Regions from separate parts of the Rhizobium sp. BK591 genome, predicted to be linked through region 3. Evidence: riboswitches for the same ligand, from Rfam matches in the RefSeq annotation. Region 3 holds a riboswitch; each other region holds the start of a gene.
The links. A riboswitch is a leader RNA that binds a small molecule or an ion and turns the genes downstream of it on or off. The one in region 3 is predicted to bind cobalamin.
Positions count from the first base shown of each region.

Region 1: another riboswitch for cobalamin. It lies ahead of nrdH (glutaredoxin-like protein NrdH); the one in region 3 lies ahead of bluB (5,6-dimethylbenzimidazole synthase).
Region 2: another riboswitch for cobalamin. It lies ahead of FHX10_RS03945 (ABC transporter substrate-binding protein); the one in region 3 lies ahead of bluB (5,6-dimethylbenzimidazole synthase).
Region 4: another riboswitch for cobalamin. It lies ahead of FHX10_RS28750 (CbtB domain-containing protein); the one in region 3 lies ahead of bluB (5,6-dimethylbenzimidazole synthase).

Region 1 covers NZ_JACIAZ010000007.1:17,334-24,816, reverse strand. The annotation lists gene nrdE (class 1b ribonucleoside-diphosphate reductase subunit alpha) at 1-2,045, opposite strand, end outside; gene nrdI (class Ib ribonucleoside-diphosphate reductase assembly flavoprotein NrdI) at 2,024-2,428, opposite strand; gene nrdH (glutaredoxin-like protein NrdH) at 2,442-2,663, opposite strand; cobalamin riboswitch at 2,944-3,170, opposite strand; gene FHX10_RS27180 (heavy metal translocating P-type ATPase) at 3,410-5,662, opposite strand; gene FHX10_RS27175 (MerR family transcriptional regulator) at 5,734-6,156, shown strand; gene FHX10_RS27170 (TIGR03862 family flavoprotein) at 6,226-7,461, shown strand.
Region 2 covers NZ_JACIAZ010000001.1:821,932-829,414, reverse strand. The annotation lists gene FHX10_RS03950 (FecCD family ABC transporter permease) at 1-551, opposite strand, end outside; gene FHX10_RS03945 (ABC transporter substrate-binding protein) at 548-1,564, opposite strand; cobalamin riboswitch at 1,746-1,996, opposite strand; gene blh (bifunctional sulfur transferase/dioxygenase Blh) at 2,271-3,551, opposite strand; gene FHX10_RS03935 (DsrE family protein) at 3,734-4,102, opposite strand; gene FHX10_RS03930 (AraC family transcriptional regulator) at 4,191-5,267, shown strand; gene FHX10_RS03925 (sensor histidine kinase) at 5,295-6,767, shown strand; gene FHX10_RS03920 (response regulator) at 6,769-7,113, shown strand; gene FHX10_RS03915 (cupin domain-containing protein) at 7,220-7,483, opposite strand, start outside.
Region 3 covers NZ_JACIAZ010000001.1:1,206,941-1,214,423, forward strand. The annotation lists gene FHX10_RS05865 (3-deoxy-7-phosphoheptulonate synthase) at 1-348, opposite strand, end outside; gene FHX10_RS05870 (hypothetical protein) at 675-1,256, opposite strand; gene FHX10_RS05875 (methyl-accepting chemotaxis protein) at 1,317-3,191, opposite strand; gene FHX10_RS05880 (DHA2 family efflux MFS transporter permease subunit) at 3,423-4,826, opposite strand; cobalamin riboswitch at 5,023-5,211, shown strand; gene bluB (5,6-dimethylbenzimidazole synthase) at 5,252-5,941, shown strand; gene FHX10_RS05890 (DUF2865 domain-containing protein) at 5,945-7,036, opposite strand; gene FHX10_RS05895 (ribonuclease H) at 7,375-7,483, shown strand, end outside.
Region 4 covers NZ_JACIAZ010000007.1:359,681-367,163, reverse strand. The annotation lists gene FHX10_RS28765 (sulfite oxidase-like oxidoreductase) at 1-528, shown strand, start outside; gene FHX10_RS28760 (hypothetical protein) at 513-1,145, opposite strand; gene FHX10_RS28755 (CbtA family protein) at 1,195-1,941, opposite strand; gene FHX10_RS28750 (CbtB domain-containing protein) at 2,055-2,264, opposite strand; adenosylcobalamin (AdoCbl) riboswitch at 2,278-2,420, opposite strand; gene FHX10_RS28745 (histidine phosphatase family protein) at 2,509-3,063, shown strand; gene FHX10_RS28740 (putative bifunctional diguanylate cyclase/phosphodiesterase) at 3,608-5,179, shown strand; partial or broken gene FHX10_RS28735 (inorganic phosphate transporter) at 5,189-5,401, opposite strand; gene FHX10_RS28730 (acetate/propionate family kinase) at 5,515-6,693, shown strand; gene FHX10_RS28725 (phosphoketolase) at 6,765-7,483, shown strand, end outside.

The sequences.
Region 1 (7,483 bases), on a different contig from region 3:
GACAGCCCCTGGTCGACATGCTGGGTCGCCGCCGCATAGGTGTCGATGATCTTCTCCGGTCCGATCTCGTAGGCATCCTGATAATAATCGAGATTGTCGTTGGTCATGAACGGTGCCGGATAATAGACGCGGCCGATCTTGCCTTCCTTGCGAATTTCGATCTTCGAGACGATCGGGTGGATCGAGGAGGTCGAGTGGTTGATGTAGGAGATCGAGCCTGTCGGCGGCACCGCCTGCAGGTTCTGGTTATAGAGGCCGGAGGCCATGACCGCCTTCTTCAGCGCGGCCCAGTCCTCCCTTGTCGGAATATGGATGCCCGCCGTCTCGAACAGCGCCCTGACCTTCTCCGTCGCCGGCTCCCAGAGCTGGTCAGTATATTTGTCGAAATAGTCGCCGGAAGCATATTTCGAATTCTCGAAGCCCTTGAAGCTCGTGCCGCGTTCGACCGCCAAGAGGTTCGAAGCGCGGATCGCGTGATAGGTGACCGTATAGAAATAGATGTTGGTGAAATCGACGCCTTCCTCCGAGCCATAGAAGATGCGTTCGCGGGCGAGATAGCCGTGCAGGTTCATCTGGCCAAGGCCGATCGCATGGCTCTCCTCATTGCCCTTCTCGATCGAGGGAACCGAGGAAATGTGGCTCATGTCGGAAACGGCCGTCAGCGCCCGGATCGACGTCTCGATCGTCTTGCCGAAATCGGCCGAATCCATGGCCGCGGCGATGTTCAGCGAGCCGAGATTGCAGGAAATATCCTTGCCAAGATATTTGTAGGAGAGGTCGTCATTGTATTCGCTGGCCTCGCTCACCTGCAGGATCTCCGAGCAGAGATTGCTCATCGAGATGCGCCCGGCGATCGGGTTCGCCCGATTCACCGTGTCCTCGAACATGATATAGGGGTAGCCGCTCTCGAACTGGATTTCGGCAAGCACCTGGAAGAATTCGCGCGCCTTGATCTTCTTCTTTGAAATGCGGGCATCCGCCACCATCTCGCGGTACTTTTCCGTCACCGAAATATCGGTGAAAGGCGCGCCATAGACGCGTTCCACGTCATAGGGCGAGAACAGGTACATGTCTTCATTGTTCTTGGCGAGCTCGAAGGTGATGTCGGGCACGACGACGCCGAGCGACAGCGTCTTGATGCGGATCTTCTCGTCGGCATTTTCACGCTTGGTATCGAGGAAGCGCATGATGTCGGGGTGATGGGCGTTGAGATAGACCGCACCCGCGCCCTGCCGCGCCCCGAGCTGGTTGGCATAGGAAAAACTGTCTTCGAGCAGCTTCATCACCGGGATGATGCCAGACGACTGGTTCTCGATCTGCTTGATCGGCGCGCCGGCCTCGCGGATATTGGTCAGCGACAGCGCCACGCCGCCGCCGCGCTTCGACAATTGCAGCGCCGAATTGATCGACCGGCCGATCGATTCCATATTGTCCTCGACGCGCAGCAGGAAGCAGGAAACCAGCTCTCCGCGCTGCTTCTTGCCGGCATTGAGGAAGGTCGGCGTCGCCGGCTGGAAACGGCCGGAAATGATCTCGTCCACCATGTCGCGGGCAAGGCCCTCGTCGCCGCGCGCAAGCGCCAGCGCCACCATGCAGATGCGGTCCTCGTAGCGCTCGAGATAGCGCTTTCCGTCGAAGGTCTTCAGCGTATAGCTGGTGTAATATTTGAAGGCGCCGAGGAAGGTCGGGAAACGGAATTTCCTGGCATAGGCCTGGTCGAACAGGTCTCGCACGAAATTGAAGGAATACTGGTCGAGAACCTCCTGCTCGTAATAACCCTCGGTCACGAGGTAATCGAGCTTTTCCCTCAGATTGTGAAAGAACACCGTGTTCTGGTTCACATGCTGCAGGAAATACTGCTTGGCCGCCAAACGATCCTTGTCGAGCTGGATCCGCCCATCCTCGTCATAGAGGTTCAGCATGGCGTTCAGCGCGTGATAGTCGAGCGTTTCCGCCGCTTTCAAAGGGCGTTGGCCTGCGGGATGAGCAAAAGTGTTATGCGGTTTTGCGCCCGCATCCCGCGTCAGAGTTGTTCCCGTGTCCAAAATCGTTCCATCCCGTGTTTGACGTTGGCGACGTCGTCTTCCGTGCCCATGAGCTCGAACCTGTAGAGGTACGGCACCAGGCATTTCCGCGAGACCACGTCGCCGGCGAGCCCGTATGTCTCGCCGAAATTGCTGTTGCCCGCGGCAATCACGCCGCGGATGTGTCCTCGGTTTTCCGCATCGTTCAAGAAACGAATCACCTGCTTGGGAACGGCACCCTTGCCGCCGTCGCCGCTATAAGTCGGCACAACAAGCACGAAGGGTTCGTGGATATGGAACGCGTCAACGCCACCGGTCGGAATGCGCGCCGCGCGCAGTCCGAGCTTGGCGACGAACCGATGGGTATTTTCGGATCGGCTGGAATAATAGACGATCAACCCCACCGCTTGTCCTCACTCAGGAGAGCGCGCTGATCATGTCGGGGCGGAAGCCCGCCCAGTGCTGCTCGCCGGCGATGACGACAGGCGCCTGCATGTAGCCGAGGCTGCGGACCCGATCGAGCGCTTCGGCATCCTGCGAGATATCGACGATGTCATAATCGACACCCAGACGGTCGAGGGCGCGGTAGGTGGCAGTGCACTGGACGCAGGCAGGCTTGCTGTAGACGGTAATGGTCATAGTATTCCTCGTGACGACGCGATTGGGACGCAGGACATCGATCGGAAATCTCTCGATATCCGTCGAAAAGGCTCTGTATTTTGCAGCTATGCGGCTCGTTCAGCCGCCGGGCGCGACGTGCCCTTTATATTGCGCGGGTGGCAGCCTGAATTGAGATACTGACATGACTTCACCCCGAAGTGGCTCAATGCGAAGGTTTCAGGGGCGGAGGTTCGGGCCTGCGAAACGCGATGCGGAGATCCCCGCAGCCATGCAAACGCGACCTTCCGGACACCCCGCCCGTGGACGTTTTGTTCGAGGCAGGTCTCCTGGCTCACGGGTCGATGCACCCTGCCCCAGCCTTCCCGGAGCATCATGCTCCAGTGACCTGAAATCGGACAGTTGCTCACCGCTTACAGTTGCGGGGGCAGCTCCGGCATTGCCGCGCCATGATGGCGAAGCGCACCGAATTCCCGTCTTAGCCATCGATCCTTACGAATCGATGGAACCTCGAACACTAGATATAGTACGCCAATCCAAATTCGCGTCAACGGATGGTTTGTGCGTTGCGTTACGACAGGTTTGAAATCGCTACATTCCTGTGAAGAACATGGATAACCAAAGCTTAAAGACAGCAGGCTGTGGAGAAGCCCCACGAGGGGAGCCGACCTATGACCGGTCCAAAGATTTCGATTCGAGATCAGGCCCGAATCGTCGATGGGACATCCCGCCGGTGACGGGCGCCGGAGGATGAAGTCGGGGAATGCTTATATCTTTATCCGAAGCAGCCGCAGCGCGTTGATCGTCACCAGCACAGTGGCGCCGGTATCGGCGAGGATCGCCGGCCAGAGCCCGGTAATGCCCATGATCGTCGTCACCAGGAACACCGCCTTCAGCCCCAGCGCGATGCTGATGTTCTGCTGGATGTTGCCCATCGTGCGTTTGGAAAGTTCGATCATCCGCGCCACGTCGCCGACGCGTCCGTGCAGCACGGCGGCATCCGCGGTCTCCAGCGCCACATCGGTGCCGCCGCCCATGGCGATGCCGATATCGGCAGCGGCCAGCGCCGGAGCATCGTTGATGCCGTCGCCGACCTTGGCGACGATGAAGCCCTGGCGCTTCAATTCGCCGACAACACGCTGCTTGTCCTCAGGCATCATCTCCCCGAGCCAGTCGATGCCGAGCATGCCGGCCACCGCTGCCGCCGTCCGCTTGTTGTCGCCTGTCAGCATCATCGCCTTGACGCCTGCCGATTTGAGGGTAGCGAGCCCGGCCTCGGCATCCTCGCGCGGCTCGTCGCGCATGGCGATCAGGCCGGCCGCGATACCGTTGCCGAGCAGCACCGATACGCTCTTGCCCTCGTCGTTCAGCGCCGTGATGCGTGCATCCTGCTCCGCGCTGAGCGCCCCGAGCGCACGGGCAGCCGGCGGCGACAACAGGTCCAGCGTCTCGCCGCCGACCTTGCCGCTGACACCCTTGCCCGGCAGCGCTTCCAGCTCAAAGGCTGGCGGCACGGGAACGCCGTCCGCTTTGGCGCGGTTGAGGATAGCCAGGGCCAAGGGATGGCTGGATCCCTGCTCCAGCACCGCCGCGCGCGACAACACCTGCGCCTCCTTCAATCCGAAGGAAATGATGTCGGTCACCTGTGGCCTGCCCTCGGTCAGCGTGCCTGTCTTGTCGAAGGCGACCATCGTCACCTTGCCGAGCGTTTCCAGCACCGCGCCGCCCTTCATCAGCAGCCCGCGCCGCGCCCCCGCCGAAAGCGCAGCGGCGATTGCCGCCGGCGTCGAGATGACAAGCGCACAGGGGCAGCCGATCAGCAGGATGGCGAGGCCCTTGTAGATCCATTCGTCCCACGACCCGCCGAACAGCAGCGGCGGAACGATGGCAACCAATGCTGCGACCACGACCACGCCGGGCGTGTAATAGCGCGAGAAGCGGTCGATGAAGCGTTCGGTCGGCGCCTTCGATTCCTGCGCTTCCTCCACCAATTTGACGACGCGGGCGATGGTATTGTCGGCGGCCGCCGCCGTGACGCGAACCCTGAGCACCGCATCGCCATTCACCGTGCCGGCAAAAACGACGGCATCGACGCCCTTGCGCACCGGCGTGCTCTCCCCCGTCACCGGCGCCTCGTCGATCGCACTCTCGCCGGAAACAATGATGCCGTCCGCCGAAATCCGGTCCCCCGGACGCACCATGATGATGGCGCCGACAGCAAGGCTTTCCGCCGGCACTTCCCGCGTCTGGCCATTGTCTTCGAGCAGCGCATTCTTCGGCACCAGGGCCGCCAGCGACTGGATGCTTTGGCGTGCCTTGCCCGCCGCCACCCCTTCCAGCAACTCGCCGACCAGGAACAGGAACACGACGGTTGCCGCCTCCTCGCCGGCATTGATGATGACGGCGCCAACGGCAGCAATCGTCATCAGCATCTCGATCGAAAACGGTGTTCCCGAGAAGGCGGCCATGACGGCGCGCCGCGCGATCGGCACCAGCCCGATCAGCATGGCGACGATGAAGGCATAAGAACCAATCGCCGGTACGAGTTGGCCGACGGCATAGGCGGCAACGAGTGCGCCACCCGAAAAGATGGTCAGCCGGCCCTTCCGGCTCTGCCACCAGGGACCGGCCATCGGCGCTTGGTCGTGTCCGTGCAGCCCCTCGATTTCCTTCGCGCCGTGATCGTGCGGATGGTCATGACCCGCATGATCGTGGCCGTCATGGTCATGGCTCGCGTGGTCGTCGTGATCATGTCCATGGTCGTGACGATGCTGCGGGCTGGCATGCACAGGCGCAGCATTTCCGGCAAGCGGGGCGACGGAATAGCCGAGCCCTGTCACTTTCCTTTCAATCGCCTTGAGATCGCTGCTGCCGTCATGCCGGACGGTCATCGTGCCCGCCATCACCGAAACGGAAACATCGGCGACACCCGCTACGCGTCTGACCGCGGTATCGATCTTGTTTGCGCAGGCGGCGCAATCCATGCCGCCGACCCGGTATCGTGTCTCGCTCTCAGCCATGATCCGCTTCCTTGTCAAATAGAAGCATCTCTCCTACATCCTCTAGCGACTAGAGGTGCAAGAGGAAAATCATGAAAAAGATCACGATCGGCGAAGCCGCGCGCCAAAGCGGCGTCAAGGTGCCGACAGTGCGCTACTATGAAAGCATTGGCCTGCTCGCCGCCCCGAGCCGCAGCGAGGGCAACCAGCGCTCCTTCGAACCGGCCGATGTCAGCCGCCTCGCCTTCATCCGCCACGCCCGCGAACTCGGCTTTGAGATCGAGGCGATCCGCACGCTGCTCACCCTGCAAGATGATCCGCACCAGTCCTGCGCCTCGGCCGACGCCATCGCCAAGGCCCGCCTCATCGAGGTCGAGCAGCGCATCCGCAGCCTGAAGGCGCTGAAGGCCGAGCTGGAAACCATGGTGGAAGGCTGCGGCCACGGCCGCGTCGATCAATGCCGCGTCATCGAGGTTCTCGCCGACCACGGCCAGTGCACGCATCCGCACCACTGATCTCAGCCCTTGCAGGCGATCCGCGCCCGCGCCAAAACTCAATGCAGACAGAATCGGGCGAAGACCTCTATGAACCAGAAGCGGATTGCCATCATCGGCGGCGGCCCGGCGGGTCTCGCGGCTGCCGAACTGCTTTCCTGTTCCGGTCATGCGGTGACGGTCTACGACGCCATGCCGACCTTCGCCCGCAAGTTCCTGCTGGCCGGCAAATCCGGTCTCAACATCACCCATTCCGAGGATTATGCCCGTTTCGCCACGCGTTTCGGCCCCGCCTCCGTCCATCTACGCGCCGCCCTTGATGCCTTTACCCCAGATGATATCAGGGATTGGGCCGCAGGCCTCGGGGCCGAGACCTTCGTCGGCTCATCCGGCCGGGTTTTCCCGAAGGTGATGAAGGCCTCGCCTTTGCTGCGCGCCTGGCTCAGGCGGCTGGAAGCACAGGGCGTCACGCTGCGCACGCGCCATCGCTGGATCGGTTTTGCTGAAGACGGCTATGTCTTCGAAACGCCCGAAGGGCGCAGCATCATCCGTTGTGACGCAGCCCTGCTGGCGCTCGGTGGCGCAAGCTGGCCGCGCCTCGGCTCCGATGCAAGCTGGCTACCCTTGTTATCGGCAAGGGGCGTTGAGATCGAGGCTTTCAAACCCGCCAATTGCGGCTTCGTCGTCGACTGGAGCGAAAACTTCGGCGAGCGTTTCGCCGGCGAGCCGGTGAAATCGGTCACCGCAACCTCCGAGGTCGGCACCCTTCCCGGCGAATTCGTCATCACCGGAAGCGGCATCGAGGGCAGCCTGATCTATGCCCATACCGCCAGCCTCCGCGACCAACTGCTGAACCATGGCAGCGCCGTCCTGACGCTCGATCTCGCACCCGGCCGCACCATCGAAAGGCTGCGCCACGATCTTGCGCGGCAGGACCCCAAATCCAGCTTTTCAAACCGCCTGCGCAAGAGCGCCGGCCTCGACGGCGTCAAGGCCGCGCTGCTGCGCGAATTCGCGCCCGAGCGCGACCGGACAGATCCCGAACGCCTGGCCGGCCTGATCAAGGCCCTGCCGGTGCCGGTGATCGAAACCCGCCCGATCGCCGAAGCGATCTCCTCGGCCGGCGGCATCTGTTGGAGCGGCATCGACGAAGGCTACATGTTGAAGGCGCTGCCGGGCACCTTCGTCGCCGGCGAAATGCTCGACTGGGAAGCACCGACAGGCGGTTATCTTCTCACCGCCTGCCTGGCGACCGGCCGGGCGGCCGCGCGCGGCATCGAGGCCTGGCTGTTGCGGTCGATGCCGATGATCTCGAACCGGATCTAGATCAATGAAATGACGGATGATG
Region 2 (7,483 bases), 390 kb from region 3:
GCCGATGTCGTCACGATGTAGGAGGTGAGCGCGTTGAAGAGCTGCGAACCGGCGACGCCACACAGTATGATGCGTTCGCCGGTTCCCCCCGCACCCGTCGCCAGGAAGCCGACCAGCAAAAAGGCCATGACTGCGCCGATGAAGGCCCCGCTCGACAGGCCGAGAATACCGTAGCCGAAGCCGAGAATCATCACGCAGACGGCTCCCGTCGAGGCGCCGGCGGAGATGCCGAGCACATAGGGTTCGGCCAACGGATTGCGCAGCAGCGCCTGCAGGATGGCGCCGCAGAGCGAGAGCGACGCGCCGGCGCTGGCCGCGACGAGGGCGCGGCTCAGCCGATAATCCCAGACGATGCCCTGGTGGATGCGGCTGAGCTCGAAATCGGTTCCGAACAGGCGGTTCGAAACCGCCTCAGCCGTCGTCGCAAGCGGGATGGCAATCTCGCCGATGGAAACGGCGAGACTGATCATCAGTCCAAGAAGGAGAAGCGCGGCAATGGTGAGCGCGGCGAGCGCCCACCATCCCTGCCGCCTGAGCGATACTGTCTTCACTGTGCCAGGCCGAAGGACTTGATGCCCTTCGCCACTGTCTCGATGCCGTCGATCGTGCGGATCGTCGGGTTCATCGACTGCGCATCCATCATCACGAAGTGCCTGTTCCTGACGGCATCGAGTTCCCTGGTCACAGGGTCGTTCTCGAGAAAGTCAAGCTTGACCTTGGGATCGTCAGCCGCATAACGGCGGCGATCCATGGTCGCCAGCACGATCACCGCGGGGTTCGCCTGGGCGATGGTTTCCCAGCCGACCAGCGGCCATTCCTCTTCGGTTGTCACGACGTTCTTCGCGCCGATCGTCTTGAGGATATAGGCAGGTGCGCTGTTCTTGCCGGCAATGAAGGCGTCGCCGTTGACCTCCTTGCTGGAAAACCAGAAGACGACCGGCAGGCTCTTGCCCGTCGCGCCCGATATCGACGCCACGGCATCCGCCTCGCGCTTCCTCAGCTTGGAAATCAGCGCATCGCCGCGCTCCTTGACGTCGAAGATCTCCGAGAGTTCAGCGATTTCCCGGTAGATCAGGTCCATCGTGAACAGCTCCCCACGCACACCGTCGCCGCCATCGGTGTTGACCTTGGCGACGCAATCGGCCGGCGCGAGATAACTATTGATCCCGAGATCCTTGAACTGCTCCCGCTTGCCGACGGAGCCCTGCGCGCCGACATGCCATTCGAACTCGGCCGCCACGAGGTCGGGCTCCTGCCCGACGACGGATTCGAAGCTCGGATCGTTGTCGGCGAGGCGTTTTATCTTGCTGTTGGCCTCGGCATATTGCGGCAGGACAGGGCCAACCCAGACGGCGGTTCCGGCGATCTTGTCGGCAAGGCCGAGCGAGAACAGAATTTCAGTCATGCCCTGGCCGATCGAAACGATCCTGGCGGGCGCCTTCTGGAACGTCACCTGCTGGCCGCAATTGCTGACGGTCAGGGGATATTGGGTCGCGGCCAAGCTTGGTGCCGCAAGGCCGGCCAGCCCGAAGGTAAATGTCATGATGGCGAGAAATTGACGCATGAAAACCTCGATGATGGGAAAACAGGCACGGCCGCGCCGCGCGCATATACGCAACGCTGAAGTCACGCTGACGCGTAGACTAGCCGCGGGAGGCCCAATCGAGACGGATGCATGCCGATATCAGGCGAAGGTTCAGAAGGACAATCATGTCTGTTCCTTGTCCGGGCATCCCCGCCCGGTTGATTGGATCGCGATTGACGGCAGGTCTCCTGGCTTGCGGATATCCGTCTTTCATCCGCCTTCCCGCAATATCCGCAGTGGCGTGGCCTTTAGGCCAAGGGCATGATCGCTCCGCGATCAACCCCGAGATCGACAATCCGCTTACAGTTGCGGGGGCAGCCACGGTCTCGGTCCCTACTGGGTCGTCCTCACCGTGTTCCCTATTAATCCCCTTGGAGTCATCTTCAGGGAACCGTCTCCCCCAGTTACGTCGCCTGCCCGCGCGCCGTCAATGATTATTCAGAGGGCGCCGCACCACCGGCGGATAAATATATCGCGCGCATGGCTGCGCGCCGCCGTTCGGTGCGCAAACTGCCGGTGGCGGTCGGTTGACATTGCGGCGAAAAGCGCTTCCTTGCGATAAACTGCCTTGCCTATGAAGCAGTCGGGGAACATGGGTGCCGGCTGCTATTGGTGGGGATGACTTCGCCGGGGCTGCTATAGGAAGCACGCTTTGAACGATGCGGCGGTTGCCAGGGCCGCCCCGTCACAACGCATCCAGCGGAATCTTCAGATACCGCCGGCCGTTCTCCTCCGGCTCGGGCAGCCGCCCGCCGCGGATATTGACCTGCAGCGCGTGCAGCATCAGCTTCGGCTTCGGCAGCGTGCGGTCGCGCGCCTGGCGCAGCGCCACAAAGCCGGCCTCGTCGATGCCCGATATATGCGGATTGGCGCGCTTCTGGGCGGCAACCGTGCTTTCCCAGCGCGGGTGGCGGCCACCCGGCTGATAGTCGTGACCGGAAAACAGCCGGGTCTCCTCGGGCAGCGACAGGATCGCCTGGATCGTGTGCCAGAGGGCGCTGGCGCTGCCGCCCGGGAAATCCGTGCGGGCGGTGCCGGAATCCGGCGTGAACACCGTATCGTGCACGAAGGCGGCGTCGCCGATCACATAGGTGATCGAGGCGAGGGTGTGCCCGGGCGAAAACATCACGCGGGCCTTGAGCGTGCCGATCTCGAACGTCTCGCCATCGGCAAACAGCCGGTCCCATTGCGAGCCGTCGGTCGCGAGCGCCGGCCAATTGTAGATCTCCTTCCAGAGCGCCTGCACGTCGGTGACATGGGCGCCGATCGCCGTCGGCGCACCGGTCTTTCCCTTGAGGTAATACGCAGCGGAGAAATGATCGGCATGCGGATGCGTGTCGAGGATCCACTCGACCGTCAGCCCTTCGCTCTCGATATGGGCGAGGATGGCGTCGGCATTGGCCGTGCCCGTCGCCCCCGACATCTCGTCGAAATCGAGCACCGGGTCAATGATGGCGCAGCGTTTCGTCGCCGGGTCGGAAACGACATATTGCACACTGCAGGTGCGGGGCTCGAAGAAGGCCTTCACATGAGGTACCTGCCCTGCCCGCTTCTCCAGCCAGCGCCGCGCGCCGGCAAGATCGAAGCCGAGGCCTTGACCAAAGGCCTCGACATCCCCGGACTTCATCCGCCCGTCCAGCGCCTCGCCCAGCGCATAAAGCGTCAGCGCCCGTGTGCCGCTCTTGCAATGGGCGACGACCGGCCCCTTCGCCTCAGCTATCGCCGCCTGAAAGGCGCGGATATCGGCCTCGGTAATCTCGGCCCCCTTCACCGGCACGAAGCTGTAGGCGAGCCCGGCGGCGGCGGCTGAAGCCTTCTCCGCTGCATTACCGGGTTGCCCCGGCTCCTCGCCATCCGGCCGGGCATTGATGACGGCGGCAAAGCCGTCTGCCGCGAAAGCACCAAAGTCCGCGGCGCCGGGCTGCCCCGTCACCGATATCAGCTCATTGACCCTCACGGATGTCATCGAAGCCCCCGCGCTGCCCTCATCAGGCATTATCGCATGTATATCGACACAATCTCACAAGTATATTGCCGAGCGCAAGAATAGACCACTTGTCGCATCCCCGAGCTTGCCGCCGGCCCGCAAAGCCTGACGAAACCGGCGGGAGAGGCTCCTCATACTTCCGCCCGGCCCGGCTCCTCCGGTCAAAACGACAGCGTCGCAGCGCCCTCCTTGATCTCGGCATGCATGGCGCTGGCGCCGACGATGACGACACCGTCGAGCATGTCCTCCTGCGTGTAACCGCGCGAGGTCACGCAGGGCGGGCAGGCCCAGATCGTGCCGCCGCGCTGCTGGAAATTCTCGATCAGCATCGACAGCGGATCAAGCGGCGGCACATGTGTCATGCGCTGGCCACCCTTGCGCACCAGATCGATCCCGGTGCTGGTGAGGAACACCGAGACCTTCAGCCCGGCGGTGATGCCGCCATTGGCAATGGTGAAGGCGACGGAGGACAGTTCGGATTCGATGCCCTTGGTGATGAGCACGACCAGTTTGTCGCTTTGAGTTTGCATAGTATTCTCCCAGTGAATTGAAATGAACGCTCACCACGAGTGAGCGAGAACACCATAGGAGGGTGCGCGGGGCGCGTATTTGGCCGGGATGCGTGAAGCCTTGTCCGAAAATCCAGGCGTTGCGGGTGTCGTGCGCGACGACGTGTTGTCGGCGCTGCTTTCGACGATCCGCCTGTCGGGATCGCTGCAGTTCTGCTTCATGCCGACGGGCGACTGGCAGACGGATGCCGCGCCGGCCTTAGCAAACCTCTCGGCCAAGGCTTCGGGCACGATGCCTTTTCACATCGTCGTGGCCGGCAGCTGCTGGCTGAAGACGGAAGGGGAAGAGACCGATCTGGAGGCCGGAGACGTGCTGGTCTTCCCCTTCGGCACCGGACATCAGCTCGGCGCGGGAAGGGACGGCATGCTGGTGCTGCCGACGCGCGACCTGCCGCAGAAGCCCTGGCGTGAGATTCCCGTGCTGCGCTATGGCGAGGCGGCGCAAAGGGTGCGGCTGCTCTGCGGCTATCTGCAATGGGACGGCTTGAGCTTTGCGCCGCTGCACCAGGCGCTGCCGAAAATGATCCATGTCAGGACACGGGCCGTCAATGACGGCGACTGGTTGCGCGCCACCATCCGCCAGATGATCGAGGAGGTCGACAGGCCGCGCGCCGGCGGAGTTTCCATGCTGCCGCGGCTGACTGAAATCGTGTTCATCGAGATCCTGCGCCATCAGATCATGATGGCCGAACCGCGCTCGGTCGGCTGGCTGGCAGCCCTTGCCGACCCCGCGCTGTCGCGCTGTCTCTCCCTCATTCACGACGATCCCAGACACGACTGGTCGCTGGAGGACCTCGCCTCAGCCTCCGGCCTGTCGCGCAGCGCCCTCGCCGACCGCTTCCAGGCGATGCTCTCGACCTCGCCCATCCGCTATATCAGGGACTGGCGGCTCTACCTCGCAAGTGTCGCCCTCGCCACCTCAGGTCAGCCTATCGCAACAATCGCCTACGACGCCGGCTACGCCACCGAAGCCGCCTTCAATCGCGCCTTCTCTCGCGCCTTCGCCACCCCGCCGGCGACGTGGCGGGCGATGGCGCGGGCCCAGAGTGTGATCGGCTCGGACAAGGTTGGCATGAGGAAGCCGCAACACTCATGGGTGGAAAAAATCAAAGGATGCGCTAATTAGAAGCACCATCAAAATCGGGAGCGCGCCTTGGATTCCGAATCCCCTCAGCCACTCACAACTCGCTTTCCTGTCGGTGGCGGGGAAATTGGCCGACTGATCCAGACCCGCGACTGGAGCAAGACGCCGCTCGGTCCTCTCGATCTCTGGCCGCAAAGTCTGAAGACGGCCACCAACATGCTCCTGCTCTCACCCGTGCCGATCGTTCTTCTCTGGGGCGAGGACGGCGTGATGATCTATAACGACGCCTATTCCGTCTTCGCCGGCAGCCGCCATCCGGATCTTCTCGGTTCCAAGGTCCGCGAGGGCTGGAGCGAAATTGCCGACTTCAACGACAATGTCATGAAAGTTGGGCTGTCCGGTAAAACGCTCGCCTACGAAAACCAGGAACTGACGCTGTTGCGCCACGGCAGCCCGGCTCCTGCCTGGATGAACCTCGACTATTCGCCCGTCCTCGACGAAAGTGGCAAACCCGCGGGCGTCATCGCGATCGTCGTCGAAACGACGAAAAGCGTCCTTGCCCAGCGGCGGCTGCGCGAGAGCGAAGAGCGGTTCAGGGCGTTCACTACGGCCACGACCGATATCGTCTATCGCATGAGCGCCGACTGGAAGGAGATGCAGCAGCTCGACGGTCGCAACGTTCTTGCCGACACCGCCAATCCGACTGTCGCCTGGCAGGAGGCCTATTTGTTTCCCGAGGACATTCCGGCGATCCAGGCGGTGATCGACGAGGCGATATCAAGCAAGGGTGTTTTCGAATGCGAGCATCGCGTCCGGCGGGCCGACGGCAGCACCGGGTGGGTGTTGTCACGGGCTGTTCCACTCCTGAACGACGCAGGCGCCATCGTCGAATGGTTTGGGGCCGCGACCGATATCACCGAGCGGCGACGCAAGCAGCAGCAGCTGGAACTTGTCGTTCATGAGCTCAATCATCGCGTTAAGAACAATCTGGCGATGGTGCAGGCTTTTGCGTACCGCACCTTCCGGGATGCCGACGACATCCCGCGTGCACTGGACAGTTTCACGGCGCGGCTGGTGTCGCTCGGCCGTGCCAATGATCTGCTGACGGGAGAACTGTGGAGCAGCGCGTCCCTGAAACAGACGCTCGACCAGGCGACAGTTCCGCATAGGCCGGATGGCGGGCGATGGGAGCTCACCGGAGACGATATCCGGGTTTCCGCAAAGACGGCGCTGGCGCTGACCATGGCCTTTCATGAACTCGGCACAAATGCCGTGCGCCACGGCGCATGGTCGAGTGATGGCGGCGCCGTCCGCGTCAGATGCTCCCTTCAAATCATCGACGACGGAACGCAACGCTACCGCATAGACTGGGACGAACATGGCGGACCGCCGGTGGAACAACCGAAGCGGAAGGGGTTCGGCACGGTCCTCATCCAGCGCGGCCTTGCCGCGGAGACGGGAGGCAATGTGGAGATTTCGTTTGCCGAACGGGGTTTTTCCTTCCGTCTCGACGCTCCGGCAGACCGTCTCCGGAACGAATGACATGGCCAAGCGTGTACTTGTCGTTGAAGATGAAATGACCATCGCCATGATGATCGAGGACATGCTGATGGACCTCGGTCACGAGGTCGTGGCGACCGCCGCGCGTTTGCCCTCGGCGCTGGAGGTTGCCGCCGATGGCAATCTCGATTTCGTCGTTCTCGATGTAAACCTCGCCGGCCATAAGTCATTTCCGGTGGCGGCGGTCCTTCAGCAGCGCGGTATCCCCTTCGCCTTCGCAACCGGATATGGGCCAGCGGGTATCGATCCCGCCTTTGCCGGCCGGCCGGTGCTGACCAAGCCATTCACATCAGCCGATCTCGCCGCCGTCATCGAAACCGTCAGCTGAGACCCAAGAGGGCCGACGCCCAAGTCCAAGAGCCGCCCCAATGAGACATGTTGTGGCGGGCGATGGCGAGGGCCGAACTGGATTCGATCGACACCCAGATGATCGATCAGCGCGGTTGCGGGCCCGTCAATCCGAGCGCCAGCGTAATGTCGTTGATGATCCCCAGTCGCGCTTCGATCACCGCGATTTTCTCAGGCGTATCGGCACTGCAAGCCTCGATATCGATGAACATTTGCTCGCAGCCGCCTGGCGTCACCGTGCCGAACATCTGGCCGGGTTCGTCGCCTATGTTTCGCCAGCTGTGCGGGACATGTGGCGGCAGAACGACGACGGTTCCCACAGGCGCGTCGAACGCTTCGTCGCCGCATTG
Region 3 (7,483 bases):
GCTGCCGTCGAGGTGCGGGTCGTTTATCAGACCCTTCCAGCCGACGGTCGTACGGGGCTTTTCGAAATAGACGCGCATGACGATCTCGAGATCACCGGCAAAGCGCCGCCGCTGTTCCTCCAGCCGCGCGGCGTACTCCCTGGCGGCAACCGGGTCATGGATGGAGCAGGGGCCGATGACGGCGATCAGGCGATCATCCTCGCCCCGGAGAATCTTGTGGATGGCATCACGGTTGCTGGTCACGGTGTCGGTGACGGCAGCATCGCGGTGAATTTCCGCGAGGATATCGGCGGGTTTGGTGAGGGGCGTGATCTCGAGGATACGAAGATCATCAATGGCATCAGACACGGTATGGCTCCTGTTTGGTCATACCGTGCGGAACAAAAAAGCCGCCAGGTAGACTAGCGGCTGTTCGGGTTGTCGTCGCGTCGAATTCAGTTACGCATAGACCCGCATCCGCTGTGAGTAGCGGTACCAATAAAATCGCGAGGCGTTGATTGACGTGATCGACATGCGGCGTGTTTAGCGCCAAGGCCGCGCGTTGTCACGTAGATTTTTCTGCCTAAAACCTGCGTTCCTTGGGAGAGCAACTGGTCTTGCGGGAGCGACACGCACGGGAGGCAGGCAGCACGCCGCACTCGATCTCACTCGTGCGGCGTGCTGGGTCTTTGAGATTAGAGGGCGTCGACGTTCACGCCGACGGTGATGGCGCCGATCGGTGTTCCCTTGTCGTCTGAAATCGTCACGCTTGCCTGCGACTGCAGCGTCTGGGTCGATTCATCCTTTTCGATCTCATCGACGAAGACGGCATCCTTGCCGGCGCCGAAGGACTTCTGGAACTTGCCTTCGTCGCCCTGCCAGTAATCTGACGTGACGTCGCTCTGGCCGACATTCAGGCCCTTTGCATCCATGACGAAGATCTCGGTGATCTTGCCGCCGGAGGCCTCCTTCTTCGCCTGAAGGAATTTCGACAGCGCATTGTTGAGCACGCCGTCGATCATCGAGTGGTCGGAACCATCGACTTCGGCGCGCCACTTCTTGTCGAGGGCGTCGATATCGGCTGCACTCAGGTTGGCGTTGGCGGCGTCCTGCGCCTTGACAGCCTCGATGATCGCGGGGTCGTTCAGCCAGGGCGTTACGTCGCTCTTCACGTAGTCGAAGATCGGGGCAAGCTTCGCATCCTCAGCCATGGATACGTCCATGGGCACGGCAAATGCGGTGCAGGCCAAAAGAAATGCGGGCACGAGTTTCTTCATAACTGTTTCCTTCCTGATTATAGGTTGCTGAGAACTAAGGCTTATCGGACGAAGGCGGCGTCAGAACTCTTCCCAGGCACCGGGAGCGGCGGCAACGGCGGCATTGCCTGCATGACGCTGCACGTAGGCTCGGGGTTCGGGACGAGATTGGCGGGCGGGTTGAACGGGTTTGGTCTGGCTGGCCGCGGCCGCGCCGACGACGAATCTGCCGGCCGAGTCCTGCAGTTGGCGTCCCTGCGACAGCAGTTCCTGGCAGGCCGCATTGGTTTCCTCGACCATTGCTGCGTTTTGTTGCGTCGCCTGATCCATCTGGTTGATCGCGCCATTGATTTCCTGCAGACCGGTCGCCTGTTCGCGATAGGACTGGACGATGGAGGCGATACTGTCGCTGATGCGGTTGATCTGCTCCTCGATCTTCAGGAGAGCGTCGCCGGTTTCGTTCACCAGCCCGACGCCTGCGGCAACCTCTTGGCCGGACACATTGATCAGGTTCTTGATTTCTTTGGCGGCATTTGCCGACCGCTGGGCGAGTTCACGCACCTCCTGCGCGACAACCGCAAAACCCTTGCCGGCTTCGCCCGCACGCGCCGCCTCGACGCCGGCGTTCAGCGCCAGCAGGTTCGTCTGGAAGGCGATTTCGTCGATGACGCCGATAATGCGGCCGATCTGGCTCGACGAGGTCTGAATACGGTCCATCGCGCCGATGGCATCACGCACCACCGTCGCCGAGACGTGAGCGCTGCGCTTCGTCTCCTCGACCAGCTTCCCGGTATTTTCGGCGCGCTGCGACGATGTTCGGACGGTGGTGGTCATCTCATCCAATGCGGCAGCGGTCTGTTCCAATGATGCCGCCTGTTGCTCGGTCCGCTTGGCGAGTTGATCTGCGGAGGAGGCAAGCTCGCTCGAGCCGCCTTCAACCGCCACGGAGGCGGCCTTGATCTCCGTCAGTGCGGCGGCGACGGCCTCGACCATGTTGTTGAAATCCTGCCGCAACTTATCGAATTCCGGACCGAGATCGGCCAGGTGTACGGAGAAGTCGCCTGCGGCGAGCTTTTCCAATGCATTTGCGAGAGCGGTCATGACCAGCCGCTGCGTGTTGCTGGCCTCTTCCGTGAACAATGCGTTGCGCGCCCGTTCGGCATCGAGCGAAGCGCTCTGCTCGGCAGCGGCCTGCTCCCTTTCGACCTTCGCAATCGCCTCGTGGCGGAAAACTTCCAACGCACGCGCCAGGAAGCCGATCTCGTCGCCATTTTCCTTGTAGGTGACGGGAGAGGCCAGGTCGCCTTTCTGCAAGGCGCTGATCCGTTCGCTGATGATCCGGATGGGCCGGCCAACGAGGCTGCGCATGGCAAGAAGGAAGGCGATGACGGCCAAGGCGGTGATCGCGGACTGCGTGAGCAGCGAAACGAGAACCTTCTGCTTGACTTCAGAAGCGATTTTTTCGACGGACCAGTTGGTGACGATATAACCGGTGACCTTGCCTGACTTATCCAGCGGGAGGGGTGCGGTGATCGTCACCACGCCGGCAGATAACCCGCCGTCATTGATGGTCGTCTTTTCCGGCTTTGCACTCAGGCCCTTCGCCAGATCGGCCGCTGCGGGCAGACCGTTGATGCCGTCGCGTGTCCAGGTGTCGACGGCGACAGCCTCCGCATTGAATGCGGCAAACTGCACGAGATCGAGCGAGGGATCGTCGCGGTAGAGCGAATAAGCCTCTCGAACGGCATTCGCCTTGCCCCATTTCACGCCGCCCGCCGCCAGAGAGGCAAACTGCTCCGCATCCTTGGACCAGTTCGCCTTGGCGCCGTCGATCAGCGCTCGGGTTTCGTACATCCATGTGTAGGTAGCAAAGGCGGAAATGCCGCACAGATTGACGGCCACGATAATCGCCGCCAGCTTGGCTGTCAGAGGCATCGTTTTCAAAAATTGGAACATTCCGCGGGGGCCTAGAATTGCGACTCAGTCGGACATGTTCCCGACCGGCGTATCAATACGGGCATCCACGCTGACGGTCACATCACGAGCGCTCATGCCCATGTCCTGATAGCGACCCAAAACGCGCAAACGCAGTGTGTATTTGATGTGTGAATAAATCATAAAGTAGAAAGGGATGCCGGAGCACACGCGTGTGATTTCGCTATCACGCCCGCTGGTGATCTGCCGCGATCAGCTGTTTTCCGCGATCGCCTCTTCAGGCTCCGTCTGCCGGTGTTTGCGGCGGCGCGTCGTCAGTTCCGCGCCGGCATCGCGCGGCAGGCGCAGGAAGGTGATGCAGGCGAGCGCCGAAATCGCCGAGACGCTGAAGAAGGCGACGTGGAAATCCGAGACCAGCAGCCGGCCGCTATGGAAGCTGCTCGAAATTTCGAGGATGCCGCCGGCGATCGCCACACCCATTGCCATGGAGATACGCTGGGCAACGGCATTGATCGCGGTTGCCTGGCTGCTGTCGGCGGCGTCGACATCGCCGAAGGCCATGGCGTTGACGCCCGAGAAAGCCATGGAGCGGAACAGGCCGCCGATCAGCAGGCAGGCCATGATCAGGAACAGCGGGGTTTCGGCGGTGAACAGGCCGTTGATGCCGAGGAAGATCGCCGCCAGCAAGGTGGTGATTGATATGACGGTGCGGAAGCCGAAGGCATTGAAGGTGCGCGAGGCGGCGAATTTCGAGCCCATGGAGCCGAGTGCGCTGACGAAGGTGACCGAGCCCGACTGCAACGGCGTCAGGCCGAAGCCGAGCTGCAGCATCAGCGGCATCAGGAAGGGCAGCGCGCCGAGCCCCATGCGGAAATTCGAGGCGCCGAGGATCGCCGCCCGGAACATCGGGTAGCGGAACATCTTCGGATCGAGAAGCGGATAGGGCGCGCGGCGGGCATGCAGGAGGTAGAGGAGACCGGAAAGGATGCCGATCGCAACCGTGACATAACCGTAGATGACGGGCACGGCCGGCAGGCTGATCACCGAGACGCCGAAGACGAAGCCGGAGAAACCGAGGCCGCAGAGGAAGAAGCCCGGGAAATCCATCGGCCGCGGGCTGCGCGGCTCGACCGCCGGCAGGAAACGGGTGACGAGGATGATGCCGAGCACGCCGATCGGGACGTTGATCCAGAAGATCCAGTGCCAGGTGAGATAGGTGGTGAGGAAACCGCCGATCGGCGGCCCCAAGATCGGGCCGATCAAGGCGGGAATGGTGAGCCAGGCCATGGCGTCGACGAGTTCGTGGCGTGGCGTTCCCCGGACCAAAAGCAGGCGGCTGACCGGCGTCATCATCGAGCCGCCGGCGCCTTGGACCAGCCGTGAGATGACGAAGGCCGTGATCGAGTTGGAGAAAGCGCAGGCGACCGAGCCGATCATGAAGACGAAGATCGCCATGCGGAAGATGTTGCGCGCACCGAACCGATCGGACATCCAGCCGCTGATCGGGATGAAGATCGCCAGTGCCACGAGATAGCTGGTGACGGCGAGCTTCAGCGCGATCGGCGAGGTGCCGATATCGGCTGCGATCGCCGGCAGGCTGGTGGCGATCACGGTCGAATCCATCTGTTCCATGAACAGGGCGACCGCAAGGATCATGGGCGTGAGGCGGGGCACGGGCAACCGGGATGCTGCGAGGGACTGTATCGTCCATACGCCTTCGGTGGTGATAAGGCCATAGAAACTATGGATGAAGGAGCTTGTCGAGCCGCTTCAAACCGACGCGGGAGGGTGCGTGGCTCAACGTGGTTCCCGACTGCGACCTCGGGCCGGCTTGCCGTCGCCGCGCTTTCCTGAAATAGATGCGCCGTCAGGTGCCCGCCATCAACGCGGGAGAATCGGGAATCCGGTGCAAGGCCGGAACGTGCCCAACGCTGTAAGGCCGACGCTTGCCGCTTCATCTCGCCACTGGCTTCTCGCCGGGAAGGCTGCGGCAGACGGATGACGCCGAGTCAGAAGACCGGCCTGGCAAGATTGACCGATCCGCGCGGACGGCGGGCGGTTGCGTTGTTGGGGATTTGACGATGCGACCCTTTGATGAGGATGCCCTTTCGGCGGCGTCCGGTTTTTCCTTGGCCGAGCGCGAGGCCGTCTATCACGCGATCAAGACGCGGCGCGACGTTCGCAGCCAGTTCCTGCCCGATCCCTTGCCTGACGATGTCGTGGAGCGGCTGCTGACGGCCGCCCATCATGCGCCCTCCGTCGGCTTCATGCAGCCGTGGAATTTCATTCTGGTGAAAAGTGCCGCGGTCCGGGCGCGCGTCCAGGACGCCTTTGTGAAGGCCAATGAGGAGGCGGCGCTGATGTTTACCGGCGAGCGGCGGCAGGCATACCGCTCCCTCAAGCTCGAAGGCATCACCGAGGCACCGCTCGGCATAGGCGTGACCTGCGACCCCACCCGCAGCGGCAGCGTGGTGCTGGGGCGCACCCACAATCCCAGGATGGATAGCTATTCCACAGTCTGCGCCATCCAGAATCTCTGGCTTGCGGCGCGGGCGGAAGGGGTCGGCATCGGCTGGGTCAGCATTTTTCGCGAAGGCGATCTGAAAAGCATTCTCGGCATACCCGAGCATATCGAGGTGGTCGCTTGGCTCTGTGCCGGTTTCGTCGATCGGCTTTATGACGAGCCGGAACTGTCCGTCAAAGGCTGGCGGCAGCGTCTGCCGCTCCAAGAGCTCGTCTTCCATGACGGGTGGGGACGCAACGACCCGTAGCAATCACTGCTGTTGAGGCTGCGGCCCCGGCGTTGCCGGATTGGCGAGGTCTATCGAGCCTTGATCACCGGCAAGGAATTGCGGGCCGACCTGGCGGACCTTGTTCTGCACGGGATCGTAGGGGCGCTCCGGGACGGATGGTTGCGGTGGGGCTGCGGCAGCATCCTTCGCCGTGGGATTGGTGCGGATGGTGGTGATCGAACCTTGTTGCGGCGGTTCGCTTGACGGCTGCTTGCCGCGCATCTCATCGTAGTAGGCGGTGAGATTGCAGGCGCAGGAGGACTTTTCCCCCGGCGTGCGGTTCTTGTAGGCAAAGGCGTTTTTCATGGCGCTGTAGGGCGTGCCCGTTGCGACCGAGATCATGTTCGAGGCTTCGGTGCTCGTCACGTCACGATAGAACAGCTCGGTCTCGATACCCGGGCACATCTTGGCGCACGTCTGGGCGTCGCGGCCGAAATCGACCGAAGTGGCGTTCGAGCTGATCGGGAAGAAGCCGCCGTCGCAGGTGCGCACGCACATGGTGCTGACCGGCGAGAGCATTTCGGCCCGCGGCAGGCCGTAGCGCGGATCGACCTCTTCACCGCCGCCGAGCGGAATGAAGGTATCGGTGCGCATCGCCTGCTCCTCGATGCTCGGGGCGGGGTCGGCGGCGTTGCGATCGCTCGGGGCATAGAAGTTTTCGCTGTTGCAGCCATTGAGATCGAGCGCGGCGATCAGTTCACGGCGTGTCCCATCATCGCCGCTCTGGCCGGCCAGCTCGTTACGGCGGTCCTGGAGATATTGGATATTGTCGATCATGCGGGCTTCGGACTGCGAGAGTTCACCGCAATAATCGGCATTCTCGCCGCCGATCACGACCATGCTGCCCGAGGTGCAGCCATTGTTGCGCAGCTCGTTGCGAACCTTGCGCAGCTCGAGGTTCTGCTCGGCCATGGCGCTGGCATATTGGCGCGCCTCCCGGCCGTTGCTATTGCCGATCGATCGCGGCAGATCGGCGAGACGGCCACGCAGGTCCTCGCAGACAGCGCTCGTCTGCGCGGCGGCGGGCGCTGCGAAGGCGAGGAGGAGGGCAAGAGACAATTTTCGGGGTTTCACGGCGTCGTCCGGGGTGAGCAAAAAGTCGATCGGTCGATTGCGGCCTCGATCGCCGCGCATTGTCTCTTAAGGCGTTTCTCTTAATGAGCTTGGAGAAAATCCTAGCGCATTTTCGCGATCTTATCCAGCAGACGCGGGTAATCTTCCGTAAGGGGAGGTCGGGGCAGATTCATTGTCCATGATCCACATTGCCCTACAGTTCTCGGTCGGGGCTGGCGCTGTTGCCGCCACCATCGTCAATGGTTGACACAACGCAGAGGTACAGTTCGAATGTCCGCTTCGGGGCGAGCAGGCAGTCGCAAATTGCGCTGGCGCAGCGAAGGCAAAAAGCGGAGAAAATGACGAGCATTTCCAACAAGCTTCACTTCCCTGCAACAACAGTCGGAATATCGGAAGGCCAACATGGCCTCCACCTCTTCGTTGACGGTTGCTACGAACCCGGCTCCG
Region 4 (7,483 bases), on a different contig from region 3:
AAGAACTGGCCGGTGCTCGATCTCGGCCAGCAGCCTGTTGTCTCGACGGATACGTGGCGGCTCGACGTGCGCGGCCTCGTCGAAACACCGCTCACCCTCACCTGGACCGCCTTCCAGGCGATCGAGCAGAGCACTGGGGTGAGCGATATCCACTGCGTCACCACATGGTCGCGCTACGACAACAAATGGAAGGGCGTCTCGACGCGTGATCTGCTCGACCTCGCCACGCCGAAGCCCGAAGCCGGTTACGTCATGCTGACCAGTTATGACGGCTATACCACCAACCTGCCGCTCGCTGATTTCGCCGCCGAGGACGCGATCCTTGCTACCGCCTGGGAAGGCCTGCCGCTGACGCCGGATCACGGCGGCCCGATGCGCCTGGTCGTGCCGCATCTTTATTTCTGGAAAAGCGCCAAATGGCTGCGCCGCATCGAGCTGATGCCCGACGACGAGGCTGGCTTCTGGGAAAAGAACGGCTACCATATCTACGGCGATCCATGGCGCGAGCAGCGCTATTCCGACGATTGAGCCTTCGGCCGCAGGAAGTGGCGAAGCCAAAAAAAACCAAGGCCGAACAATGCAGCGAGCCCGGTCAGCGACGCCATGCTGGCTGGATGAAGTGGCACCTTGCCCCAGTGTGGCTTGATGACATCGGCGGTGTTGAAGGCCTCGCCGCTGAACCGGCAGGTGACGAGCGCAAGGCCGCGCCGCGTCATGTCGGCGTCGACGGCGGAAATGATTTCATTCGCGGCAGCCCTCTCTTGCGGCATCTCGCGCATCGACAGCAAGACCGCCTTGGCCGCCGCGAGATAGGCATGGGCGCATTCGTTGAACGGGCTTTCCTCGTCCGTCACGCTGCCCGGCACCCGGCCCCAGAGACAATAGGAATACTGGATCTCGGCATAGTTCAGGACGCGGCGGAACGGCTCGTTGGTATCGACGGCACGGGAAGCAAGGTCGATGATCCCACTGCGATAGTCTGCAATCACCGCCATCTCGCCATGGGAAATTTCCGGAATATCCAGTCCGGTATGGCTGCCGCCGCCGCTAGGGCTATGGGCAAGAGCGCTTCCAGCAACCACACAAAAAAAGACGGCGGTGGCAAACGCCGTCGACACGAGTGGTATGGTTCTGCTGCTTGTCATGGCCGCCCGAAAAGTTCAGGGCGCCGGCAAGCGGCGCCCTTCGATGCGTTCAGTGAAATGCCGTTGCCGGCCGGCCGCGTTGCCCGTCCTTAACGGCAAGCCGCTTTTCCGCCAGCACTCCGAAGGCAAGGCCCAAGGTTGTCCAGAGGATCACATGCATGCCGAGCGAAGTCGTGCGGAACCGCCAGAGGACCATCGCCGAGAAGTTCTCCGGCACCTCGTTGATCGGCGGCAGCAGATAGAGCACGACGCCGATGAAGACGAGATAAGCGATTCCGGCGATGATCGCGCCATTCCAGAGACCGAAACGCCCCGCGAGGCGGCGCGACAGCGCCACCGCGGCAATCAGCGCGGCGAGCGAGACGACGATCATCAGGAAGAACAGTTCGGTCCTGACGCCGATCGTATCGGGATTGCCGACCGCCGGCGGGTTGGCCGGATACTTGATACCGGGAACGAGGACGATCGCCACGAAGGCGGCAATGGCGATGACGGCCGAGGTGCCGCGCGCCGAAAGGCTGCTGAAACGGCCGTGCACGAAAGCGAAGGCGAGAGCGAAGAGCCCGCCAACGGCAACGCTGTAGGCCATGACGCCGGTGAAAAGGCCGAGACCGGCCTGCGTGGCGCGGCTGACGATTTCAGGTTCGGCAGCTTCACCGGCCGCCTGGGCACTCGCCTCCTCGAAGGCGATCGCCGCATCGACCAGCGGCTCGCCGAAGATATGCGCAAAAGCGAAAACGAGGATGCCAGCAATCAGGCCCGCGAGCATGCCGCGAAGCAGAAGATTTCCAACCATGTCAGGAACTCCCCTAAAGCATGTCGCGCAAAAGTGTGCAGCGATTTTGCGATAACGACATGCGAAAACAAAGACCTAAAGTGAGGCGCGAATCTGAAAGATCGCGACGCGCTTTAGTGGCAGGGAAAGCCGAGGAGATGACGGCCGTCATGCACGAATTCGTGCACATACATCCCGTTGAACAGCGCCATCGCGCCTTCCTCGGTGCCGACAAAATAGAGAACGATGAGCATCAGCAGGCCACCGAAGATCGCCCATGGCAGGATCTCTCCCAGGGGGATCGGCGCCGGTGCCGCGACGGGCGCAAAAGTGGTGTCAGACATGTATTCCTCCGGGAATGACGCGTTCAGTCGAAAGAGTGCTTGTGCAGTAGGGTCTGACTTCCAGCGCGAAGAGCTTTCGACACGCTGGTCACAGTGGCGCGACCGCGCCGGATTTCCACCGGCTTCCAAACCCGCAACAGCACGGTTATATCTGCACGCCGAAGAGACTGTCAACGAAACTTCACAAGCCGGCCAAGGGCCGTCCTGCGCCGCTACAGCCGCACTCCGGGAGATCAGAACGACCGTGAATACGCGCCTCACCTGGATCTGCCACGGCGCGACGATGGCGAGCCGCAAGGCCCTGTTCCCGCTCGACGAACCGCTGGAAGGCAAGGCGGCGGAAGAAGCCGACAGGATGGCCGCCCTGCCCCGCGCCGATCGCGTTGCCACGAGCCCCGCTTTGCGCGCCCGCCAGACTGTTGACGCGCTCCGCCTCCAAGCCCGGATCGATCCGGCGCTTCGCGACTGCGACCATGGCCGCTGGGCCGGCAGATCGATCGCCGCGATAGAGGCGGAAGAGCCTGAGAGCCTCATGGCCTGGATGAGCGATCCGGAAGCGGCCCCGCATGGCGGCGAGAGCCTTCTTGATTTGAGAACACGCGTCGCCGACTGGATGGAGAGCGAATCCGCCCTCGGCGGCCATGTGATCGCCGTCAGTCACGCAGCCGTCATCCGGGCGGCGGTCGCCCATGTGCTTCAGGCGCCGCTCTCCTCTTTCTGGCTGAGCGACATCGAGCCGCTCGCCGTCATTCGCATGACCAGCAATGGACGACGCTGGTCTCTGCGCTTCCAGCATTAGAGCGCCGTGCGTCCTTTCGGACGCACAAGGACGCTCGGACACTTTCAATCCTCGCATCGCGCTGTCCGAAAATCGATTCCGATTTTCGGACCGATGCTTTAGCGAGTCCTGATCATATCCAGCCTTACACAAGCAAATCGCGTCATCTCTGTTGAACCCGGTTTCGCGGGGACTACTTCCTTATCCCAAGGAGATGGAAGAATGACATATGATTGGAGTGGGGAGCGCACGCGGCGCCTGCGTTTGATGCGTGTCGCCACAGTCACAGTTCTGGTCGGTCTCATCGTCAGCGTCCCGCTGCTGATCGTCACCGCCTGAAGCACGAAAAAGGGCGAGCGATGCCATGGCACGCTCGCCTTCGTTTTTTCCGCACCTGCCATTCTGCCAACCACGAAGAGGGCTCGCTCGGCGTTTTCCTCTGGCGCCAACGGTCCCTCGACGGCACATCAGGAGGCTGAAGCCTCGGATAATTCGCCTTCTGGTTTCAACGAACATTTCAGACTTTCGTGCTACTTCCGCGAAGGGTGGAGATGGAGAAGGCGCAGTGCCGGTATTTTTCCAGAGCAGGGCCGGAAGGCAATGTGTTTCGATCGTCGGGTTCGGGATTACTCTCTGGCTCCTCTGCACCCTGTTGCAGCTTGACGACAGCCTTGTCTACTTCATGACCGGTTTCGGCGAGTACGGCGCCGACAAGCTCGTTCTGGCGCTCGGCATCGCCGGCGCCATGAGCTTCATCTATTCGGTGCTGCGCATAGCCGACCTGCGCAAGGAAACGGAACTGCGCGCCACCGCCCAGGCAAAGGCCGATTGGACCGCAACCCACGACCATCTCACCAAACTGCCGAACCGCTACGCCTTCGAGCGCAAGATCCTCTCGCGGCCGATCAAGGACGATGAGGCCGAGATCGAGGAGTGGGATCGCAACGTCACTCTCTTCTCCGTCGACCTCGACGGCTTCAAGAAAGTCAACGATCTCGTGGGCCACAAGGGCGGCGACGTCCTGTTGATCGAGGTTGCCAGACGCATCTGTGCACTCGGCAATGCCGATTGCGTCTATCGCTTCGGCGGCGACGAATTCATCGTCGTCGCCTTCGCCCTGACGGCGCAGCGCGAGGAGCGTTTTGCCAAGCTGCTGATCCAGGCGGTCACCCGGCCGATCCATATCGATGGCTTTGCCGTCGAGGTCGGCGCCAGCGTCGGCTACGACCGCTGGGCCGAGGGAGCCGAACCACTGGAAGACGCCGCCCACCGTGCCGACCTCGCCATGTATGAGGCGAAATCACGCGGACCGAACCACTATTTCGTCTTCGAACCTTCGATGCAGGACAAGGTGACCGAACGCGCCGCACTGGAAACCAGGCTGCGCGCCGCGATCTCCAACAAGGCGATCAAACCCTTCTACCAGCCGCTGATCGATCTGAAGACCGGCCAGCTCTGCGGCTTCGAGGCGCTGGCGCGCTGGATCGGCGACGATGGCGTCAACATCCCGCCGCCTGTTTTCATCGGCATCGCCGAGGAAACCGGCATGATCACTGCATTGTTCGAGGATCTTCTCGCCCAGGCCTGCAGCGACGCACTCACCTGGCCGGAGCATGTGATGTTGTCTTTCAACGTCTCGCCGGTGCAGATGGAAGACAGGCTGCTGACCTCCCGCATCCTCAAGGTGCTTTCGGCAAGCCGGTTGCCGCCGCAGCGCCTGGAAGTGGAGATCACCGAAAACGCGCTGATCCAGGATCCCGCCATCGCCGCCGTCATTCTCGACGAACTGCATGCGGCCGGCATCCAGATCGCGCTCGACGATTTCGGCACCGGCTATTCGAGCCTCGCCCAGCTCGCCCGCTATCGTTTCGACAAGATCAAGATCGACAAAAGCTTCATCGCCACCTATCGCGACGACGAACGCCAGGAAAAGATCGTCCGCGCCATGCTCGGCCTCGGCCGGAGCCTCAACATCAAGACGACCGCGGAAGGCGTCGAGGAGCATGGGCAGCTCGCCTTCCTGCTGCAGCTCGGCTGCGACATCGGCCAGGGCTATCTCTTCGGCAAGGCGATGCCCGCCGCCGAGGCGGGCATCTTCATCAGCGATCGCAATGCCAGTCTGGCCTCGACGGCCTGACGGGACGTCTTAAAACACCTGGCGCAGGATCACGAAGAGCAGGAAGGCGATCGCAATCGAGGCCGGCAGCGTCAGCACCCAAGCCATCAGCATGTTGCGCACGGTCGACCATTGCAGGCCGGAACCGTTCGCCGCCATGGTGCCGGCGACGCCTGACGACAGCACACGTGTGGTCGAGACCGGCAGGCCGAGATCATCGGCCGAAGCGATGGTGACCATCGCACGACTTCGGCTGCCGCGCGGCGGCAAAAACACGTGGAGGCCCGAATATTCCCTTTCCGTCAGGAGGCCCGACGCTAAGTTCAGCTATCGTCACGCCCGCGCGGAGTCTGAGAATGTCATCGACCGACCTCCTCCTGACCTTCAATGCCGGTTCCTCGACCGTCAAGATCGGCATTTTTACGATGGAGGGTGATGCGGCGCGACGCCTCGGCAAGGGCGTGATCGATTTCCGCGCCGAACCGCTCTCGCTCGGCCTGACCAGGGGATCGCAGACATTCGAGATGCCATTGAAGGCCGAAATGACGGAAGACCTGCACGGCGTTATCGACGAGACCTTGGCGCATCTCGTCGACCATTTCGACACGACCGCCACACGCGCCGCCGGCCACCGCGTCGTCCATGGCGGCGATCGCTTCACGAAGGTGATCGCCCTCGACGACGCAGCAATCGATGCGATCGATGCGCTGACCCCGCTTGCGCCCCTGCACCAGCCGCAGGCGCTGCGTTTCATCCGCGCGCTCCGGCATCTGAAGCCGCATCTCACCCAGACGGCCTCCTTCGACACCGCCTTCCATGCCACGCAGGACGATCTCGTTCGCCGCTTCGCCATTCCCCGTGCGCTGCATGACGAGGGCGTCAAGCGCTACGGCTTCCACGGCCTCTCCTATAAATTCATCGCCGGCGAGCTTGCCCGCAAGGCGCCACGCGCGGCAAAGACCGTCGTCGCCCATCTCGGCAGCGGCGCCAGCCTCTGCGCGCTGGACGGCGGCGTCAGCCGCGATTGCAGCATGGGCTTTTCGACGCTCGACGGCATCCCGATGGCGACACGCCCAGGCCCGCTCGATCCCGGCGTCATCCTGCATCTGGCCGGAGAGAGAAAACAGTCCTTCGAGGCGATCGAAGACCTGCTCTATCACCGCTCCGGCCTGCTCGGCGTCTCCGGCATCAGCGCCGATACGCGCGATCTGCTGAAGGATGGACGGCCGGAGGCGCGTCAGGCGATCGACCTCTTTACGTTGCGCATCGCCGGCGAGATCGGCCGCATGGCGGCGACACTCGGCGGCCTTGACGCCATCGTCTTCACCGCCGGTATCGGCGAACATCAACCGGCGATCCGCGCCGGCGTTGCCAAGCGGCTGTCCTGGCTTGGCCTTGCGATCGACGAAAAGGCCAATGCCGCCAATGATTTCACGATCAGCACTGGGGAAAGCCGCATCGCCGCTCATGTCATCGCCACCGATGAGGAGCAGGTCATCGCCGACGAGGCGCTGACCCTTCTTCGTGGTGGATGATCCAGATCAATAACAGGCTGACGCCGGCCGATAGAATTGACGTTGAACACGTTTTCGAACGGGAGAAATCCATGGAAAAGCATGTCTCGACCGCCGCCCTGACCGATGCCGAACTCGCCCTGATCGACCGCTATTGGCGCGCCGCCAACTATCTCTCGGTCGGTCAGATCTATCTGCTCGCCAATCCGCTGCTGCGCGAGCCGCTGAAACCGGAGCACATCAAACCCCGCTTGCTCGGCCATTGGGGCACGACACCCGGCCTCAACTTCATCTATGCGCATCTGAACCGTCTCATCCGCGCTCGCGACCTCGATATCATCTACATGTGTGGCCCCGGCCATGGCGGGCCGGGCATGGTCGCCAACACCTATCTCGAAGGCATCTACAGTGAAATCTATCCCGATATTTCCGAGGATACGGAGGGCATGCGCAAGCTCTTCCGGCAATTCTCCTTTCCTGGCGGCATTCCGAGCCACGCCGCACCCGAAACACCGGGCTCGATCCACGAGGGCGGCGAGCTCGGCTACGCCCTCGTCCATGCCTATGGCGCCGCCTTCGACAATCCCGATCTGATCGTCGCCTGCGTCGTCGGCGACGGCGAGGCCGAAACCGGGCCGCTGGCGGCGAGCTGGCATTCCAACAAGTTTCTGAACCCAGCCCGCGATGGCGCCGTGCTGCCGATCCTGCATCTGAACGGCTACAAGATCGCCAATCCGACCATTCTTGGCCGCGCCAGTCACGAGGATTTGCAGAGCCTCTTTGAAGGCTATGGCTACGAGCCCTTCTTCGT